Regions from separate parts of the Arthrobacter sp. Y3222053 genome, predicted to be linked through region 1. Evidence: riboswitches for the same ligand, from Rfam matches in the RefSeq annotation. Region 1 holds a riboswitch; each other region holds the start of a gene.
The links. Region 1 has a riboswitch for thiamine pyrophosphate ahead of thiO (glycine oxidase ThiO). Riboswitches for the same ligand answer to the same signal wherever they lie in the genome.

Region 1 (2,256 bases):
TCGCGGGCGGTGGCGCCGATGACCAGGGAGCCGTCGGCCCGCGGCACAAGGTAGACGGGAAGGCCGCGGACCAACCCGCGCACGGTCCGTTCGAGCAGGGGAGGAGCCCCTGGCCGCACCCGGGCCCGCAGGATGTCCCCGAACACCGGCCGCACCGGAGGCAGGGTGAGCCCGGGCGGAAGGTTGGCCGGTTCCGGCCCTGCTCCGGTGGCCAGCACGGTCCAGCCGGCGCGCACGGTGGTGCCGCCCGCAAGGACCAGCCCGGCCACGGCGCCGTCGGCGGTGCGGTGCAGCGCCTCGGCACGGTCCCGGAGAACAATCGCCGGCCCGCCGTCGTCGGCACCCGGCGCCACCCAGGGGCCCGCGTCGCTGCAGCCGAGGGCGCCCAGGAGCGCGGCGGCCAGCATCCGGGGATCCACCTGGTGGTCGCCCGGAATCCGGAAGACGCCGGCCAGCCGCGGGCTGAGCGCCGGCTCCACCCTGCGGGCGGCCCGCAGCGGCAGCGGTTCCACCGCCATTCCGTGCCCCTCCTGCAGACGGCGCAGGTCCTCCAGGGCGTGCCGGTCGGCGGCATCGGCTGCGCAGACGAGGGTCTCGGTGGCCCGGTAGCCGGACGGCAGCCCCGACGCCCGTTCCACGGACGCAGCGAACGCCGGGTACTCCCCGGCGGCGGCGCGCATCAGCGGAAACAGGGCCTCCTGCTGATACTGGACCTCGCTGGCCGGGGCCAGCATGCCGGCGGCGGCCCGGGAAGCGCCCATGGCGGGGGCGGGATCCACCAGCGCCACCCGGAATCCGGCCAACCGTAGCCGCCACGCGACGGCGAGGCCGATCACGCCCGCGCCGGCCACCGCGACGTCCACCGACACGGGGCCGTCAGGCGCGGTGGGGCCGCCGGGAGCGGGGAGGGCAGCGTGCATCGGAGGGTCCTTTCCTACGGCGGCATAACCCGCATCAGGTGCGGCGGTCGGCGCTTAAGCCCTCTCAGCCCCGGAGGGCTCCCGCAGAACCGCTGATCCTTCTCAGCGTGTGGCCCAGCATACATGCGCCGATGACCGGGTTCACCGCCCGGCGCCGGCGGGCCGCCCGGCCGCTCGCCGTCATCGGAGGGCAATTCCGCCCCCACGTGGGATGAGGCTCATTAGAATGGACCCCTGCACCCTGGACGGCCGCGGCGGTCCGGGCCGATGCCAGCCCGCGTGACGCACCACGACCGATGTGAAAGTGAAGGCACTGCATGGAGAGATTCCCGGTGAGCATCAAGGACGTCGCCAGGGAAGCCCAGGTCTCGATCGGCACGGTCTCCAACGTGATCAACCGGCCCGAGATGGTCTCCGAAGACCGCCGCCGCCGGGTCCAGAAGGCCATCGAGGAACTGGGCTATGTGCGCAATGACGTCGCCCGGCAGCTGAAGGCGGGCCGCTCGCGCACCATCGGGCTGGTCGTGCAGGACACCGGGAACCCGTTCTACAACGAGATCGCCCGCGGAGCCGAGGCGGCCGCGGACGCCCACGGGCAGGCCGTCATCGTGGGCAACTCCGGGCTGTCCCGCAGCCGTGAGCAGGTTTACCTGGACCTGTTCGAGGAACAGCGGGTGCGCGGGGTGCTCATCACCCCGCAGTCCCCGGAACGGCGGCGGATCGAGCGGCTGCGCTCCCGCGGCACGCCGGTGGTGCTGGTCGATGAGCAGGCGCCGGCCTCCCAGTACTGTTCCCTGGCCGTCGACGACGTCGAGGGCGGCCGGATGGCGGTCACCCACCTGCTCGAGGGCGGAGCGCGGCGGATCACATTTGTGGGCGGGCCGACGTGCCTGCACCAGGTGGCGGACCGTGAAGCCGGAGCCCGGGCCGCCGTCGACGCCGTTCCCGGGGCGTCGCTGGACGTAGCGGATACCAAGTCCCTGACCGTGCTGGAGGGCCGCCGCGTCGGCGAGGCACTGCTGGGCAGGCCGGCGGCCGAACGCCCCGATGCGGTCTTCGCGGCCAACGACCTGCTCGCCATCGGACTGCTCCAGGCCTTCGTGTTCGGCCACCGCATCCGGGTGCCGCAGGACATCGCCCTGATCGGCTATGACGACATCGACTTCGCACCCTCAGCCATCGTTCCGCTGTCCTCCATCCGCCAGCCGGCGCGGTTGATCGGGCGCACCGCCGTCGAACTGCTGGAAGACGAGCTGGCCGAGGACCACCACCACCGGCACGTCAGCTTCCAGCCGGAACTGGTGGTGCGTGATTCGACCCGGGCGCCGCGCTAGCG
Region 2 (2,256 bases), on a different contig from region 1:
GTTCCACCGTTCGGGCGACGGCGTCGCGGACCTCCAGCACTCCCGCCGGATCCAGATTGGCGGTGGGCTCGTCCAGCAGCAGCAGGCCCGGCTGCATGGCAAGCACGGCGGCGAGGGCCAGGCGCTGCTTCTGGCCGCCGGAGAGGGCGGCGGTGGGATGCCCGGCCGGCAGGTGCCCCAGTCCGACGTCCTCCAGCGCCCGCGCGGTCCGGGCCGGGATCTGGGCTGCGGGGACGCGCAGGTTTTCGGCACCGAACGCCACCTCGTCGCCCACCCGGGAGAGCACCACCTGGCTCTCGGGGTCCTGCAGCACCAGGCCGGCGCGGCCGCGGGCGCTGCGCGGGTCGGCGCCGTCGATGCTCAGGCGCCCGGACTGCTCGCCGCCGCCGTCGCCCTCGTCATCGGCGAGGATGCCGGCCAGCGCGTGCAGCAGCGTCGACTTGCCTGCGCCGGACGCTCCGAGCAGCAGGACCCGCTCGCCGGCGCGGATGTGCAGGTCCAGTCCGCTGACCGCGGGCCGGCGGCGCCCGGCGTGCCGCCAGCCGAACCCCTCGGCGCGGACTTCGGCCGGGGCGGCGGGCTGATCAGGCATCGGCGCTGCGGCCGGCCGCGAACTGGGACAGGGCGCCGGTCCGCGCCAGTGCACGCATCGCCAGCCAGGAGAGCAGGCCCGCGATCACGAGTCCGGACACCGCGGCGAACAGCACGTAGAGGCCCTGCCACTGTGCGGCCCATTCGACGTTGTAGAGGATGTTCTCGCTGACGCCCAGGAAGACCCCGGCGGTCAGCCCGGCCAGCAGCGCCACCGGCAGGGTGTACCGGCGGTAGAGGAAGAGCAGGAAGACCAGTTCCGCGCCCAGGCCCTGGACGGCGCCGGAGAGCAGGACGGACAGGCCGTAGCTGGTCCCCAGGACCATGGACACGGCCGAGGCCAGGACCTCGCAGTAGATCGCGGCGCCGGGCCTGCGGATGATCAGCCCGCCCAGGACGCCGGCGATCAGCCAGCCTCCGCTGTAGAGGCCGAGCAGGGGCGGGAAGGCGGCGGTCAGGGCGCCGATGCCGCCGGCGCCCAGGGACCAGGCCCAGAAGACCACGCCCACGGCGACGGAAAGCACCGACGCGGTGACGATGTCCACCACCCGCCAGCGGGCGGAGGCGCGCCAGGATGCGGCGAACCGGGCGCCCCACCGGGGGCCGGGCGACGGCGTCGGGTGCGGGTCCGGGCTCGGGGCCGGCGGGGTGGAGCGGGGCTGCGGCGCGCTGCCGGAAGTGTTCTGCATGGAAATCCTCCTGGGTTGCAGGAGGGGAGGGAGAACGCCGGAACCGGCGCCGCCCCTGAGATCTCGACTCCCTTCGCCGGTACTAACCGGATCAGGTTCGAGGGTCTGCGGTGATCCGCACTCTCAGCGCCCTGTGCCGTGCCCGGTGTCCCGGTCCGCGGCGGCGCTCCCCTGTCGTGTGTTGGCGCTACCACTGTACATCCGATCGGGACGCGTGGGGCGGCTGTGTCGTAGGGTGGGGTCAAAGCCCCACAAGCGAAGGAATGCCCATGAACGTGATCCTCAAACTGCTCGGCACCGGCGTCAGCATCCTGGCCGGCATCGTCTCCGCCAAGGCCCTGGACTTCGTCTGGGAGAAGGCCACCGGGCAGGAGCCGCCGAAGGACGCCGAAGGCAGCCTCGAGGCCTCGCTGCGCTCGGCCGTCGTCTTCGCGCTGGTCTCCGGCGCGGTCAGCTCCGCGATCCGCGTCCTCACCAACCGGGGCACCCAGAAGGCCATCCAGCGCTATAAGCGCACCCCCGAGGTCGTCTGACCCGCGGACCTATCCTTCGAGCCGGCGGCGGCTGCGGCTGCCGCCGGCTCCGTCCGTTTCACGGGCGGCAGCCAGCTCCTCGGCGGACAGGTTCCCGGTTTGGTGCACGTCGTCCACCTGCGGATCGGCGTCGGCGCCCTCCTCAGCCTCCTGCGCCTCGGTGATGTAGCGCTGGGCGCGCTCGACGACGTCGTCCAGCTCGTCGATGCTCAGCAGCTCCGGCCGCAGGTGCTTGGTGCGGTAGCCGGCGCGGCCGATCATATGGGCGCTGACCGGGGCGGTCAGCAGCATGAGCAGCCAGCACAGGAACAGGACCGGCAGCAGCTTCCAGCTGGCGAACTCCACCGCCATCGCGGAAAGGAACAGCAGCAGGCCCAGCACCTGGGGCTTGGACGCCGCGTGCATGCGGCTCATCAGGTCCGGAAAGCGCATCAGGCCGATCG
Region 3 (2,256 bases), on a different contig from region 1:
GGGGAATGGACGTCCATTTTACGGCTGCATGACGCCGGTCGGCGGCACACTCGGCCGCCGGGGGCGGACGCCGTGCGCACCCTTGTCGGCGTCGGAGCCGGCCTCCAGACTGAGGGAAGGGCTGTGGGGGAGGCGCCGGTTTCCGCGAGAGAGGCGTAGGAGATGAAGACCAGGTTCCTGAACTATCCCGACTGGCAGGCCACCGCCGATACGCTGCACATGTTCCTGCAGATGGCGGGCAAGGTGAAGCTCGAGCGCAGCCCCAAGCGGCCCGAGTGGGCGCACGTCCGCCTGTTCCTGACCATCGACGGGATCGGCACCGGGATCATTCCGGCGCACGAGTCGAACTTCGAGATCTATTTCAACCTGCGCCGGCACCACGTCGTCGTGCAGAACAGCCGCGGCCTGCGGGAGAAGATCCCGCTGGGGCCGGGCCTGAGCGTCAAGGACTTCTACGAGCAGCTGATGGTGGCGCTGGACGACATCAACGCACCCACCCCGATCAACGTCCGGCCGCAGGAGTTCCACGACCCGGTCGACTTCGACCAGGATGACCGGCACGCCTCCTACGACCGGGAAGCGGTGACCCTGTTCCTGGAAAACCTGCATTTCGCGTACCGCAGCATCGCCGCGTTCATGGCGCCGTGGCGGGGCAAGGTGGAGATGCCCGCCTACTGGTTCGGCACCATGGACCTCACCGGCACGCTGTTCAGCGGCCAGGCGGCGCCCTATCCCGGCCGCGGCGAGATCGCCGCCGGATCCTTCGACGAGAAAGCCTGCGAGTTCGGATTCTGGCCCGGCGATCCGAAGTCTCCACGGCCGTCCTTCTTCGTGCTGCCCTATCCGTTCGTCAGCGACATCGGCAGCTACGAGGCCATGCTGAAACCCGACGCCGCCCGGTTCCTGGCCAAGGAATGCGAGTACGTGCTTCCCCTTGAGGACGCCCTGGCCACGGCGGACCCGCAGCAGACCGTGGTGGACTTCTGCTCCAGCGCCTTCGCCATCCTGCAGCGCCAGGATCCCTGGCCGGACCTGGACTGGGCCACGGAGGCCCTGACCTACCGCCGCTGACGCGCTGCGGGCAGGGCCCGCCGGGGGTTTGCCCCTGCCTGTGAGCGGGGCTACAGTCGAGGGCAGTGACACGGGGTGCCGCAAGGCTGAGATGAGACCCGTCGAACCTGATCTAGTTAGAACTAGCGAAGGGATGTCGCGGATGAGCATTCGCCTGACTCCGGACCTGACCATTGACCTCCTCGCGCAGCTGCGCGCCGGCACGCCGCTGGTGCAGTCGCTGACCAACGCGGTGGTCACCAACTTCACCGCCAACGCCCTGCTCGCGCTCGGCGCCGCTCCGGCGATGACCGACATTCCCGGGGAGGCCGGACCGTTTGCCCGGATCGCCTCCGGGGTGCTGATCAACCTGGGCACGCCCACCGCGGAGCAGCGCGAGGCGATGGCAGAGGCAGCGGACGCCGCCGCCGACGCCGGCACCCCCTGGGTGCTGGACCCGGTGGCCGTCGGCTCGCTGCCCGTCCGGACCCGGCTGGCCGCCGAACTGCTCGAACGCCGCCCGGCCGTGATCCGCGGCAACGCCTCCGAGATTATTGCCCTGGCCGGCCAGGGCGCCGGCGGCCGCGGCGTCGACGCCACCGACAACCCCGAGGACGCGCTGCCGGCCGCGCAGCTGCTGGCCGGCAAGTACGGCTCCGTGGTCGCGGTGTCCGGTCCGGTGGACCTGATCACCGACGGGCGGGACGTGCTCCGGATCGCCAACGGGCATCCGCTGCTGACCCGGATCACCGGCGGCGGCTGCGCCCTGGGCGCCGTCACCGCTGCATTCCTGGGCTCCGCGCCCGACGCCGACCGGCTGGCCGCCGCAGCCGCCGGCACCGCCGTCTACACCGTGGCGGCCGAAATTGCCGCCGAGCAGGCCGCTGGCCCGGGCAGCTTCGCCGTCGCGTTCCTTGACGCGCTCGCCGCCGTAGACGCCGCCGAGCTCGAGACCCGTCTGGACATTGCATGAGCACGGAGAACCTGATGGAGAACAACGCCTTGATGAGCGCTGCCAGTCCCCGCGCCCGGGCCCGCAGCACCGGCATCTACCTGGTTACCGACACCGCCCAGTGCGGGTCCCGCGGCCTGGTGGACACGGTGCGCGCGGCCGTCGACGGCGGCATCCGCACCGTCCAGGTGCGCGAGAAGGAGGCCTCCGGAGCGGAGTTCTTCGCCCGGGTGATGGCTGTCGCCGAAGCGGTG

Region 2: it holds a riboswitch for thiamine pyrophosphate, as region 1 does, so the genes downstream of both, AC5RUW_RS00435 (ECF transporter S component) here and thiO (glycine oxidase ThiO) in region 1, are expected to answer to the same signal.
Region 3: it holds a riboswitch for thiamine pyrophosphate, as region 1 does, so the genes downstream of both, thiM (hydroxyethylthiazole kinase) here and thiO (glycine oxidase ThiO) in region 1, are expected to answer to the same signal.

What each region holds. Positions count from the first base shown of each region.
Region 1 is NZ_JBNHIA010000005.1:171,908-174,163, reverse strand. Features, by position in the region: gene thiO (glycine oxidase ThiO) at 1-920, opposite strand, end outside; TPP riboswitch at 915-1,015, opposite strand; gene AC5RUW_RS13685 (LacI family DNA-binding transcriptional regulator) at 1,238-2,254, shown strand.
Region 2 is NZ_JBNHIA010000001.1:94,814-97,069, forward strand. Features, by position in the region: gene AC5RUW_RS00430 (ABC transporter ATP-binding protein) at 1-592, opposite strand, end outside; gene AC5RUW_RS00435 (ECF transporter S component) at 585-1,280, opposite strand; TPP riboswitch at 1,332-1,463, opposite strand; gene AC5RUW_RS00440 (DUF4235 domain-containing protein) at 1,550-1,813, shown strand; gene mnhG (monovalent cation/H(+) antiporter subunit G) at 1,823-2,256, opposite strand, start outside.
Region 3 is NZ_JBNHIA010000003.1:489,887-492,142, reverse strand. Features, by position in the region: gene AC5RUW_RS10320 (DUF5996 family protein) at 163-1,071, shown strand; TPP riboswitch at 1,133-1,222, shown strand; gene thiM (hydroxyethylthiazole kinase) at 1,214-2,023, shown strand; gene thiE (thiamine phosphate synthase) at 2,020-2,256, shown strand, end outside.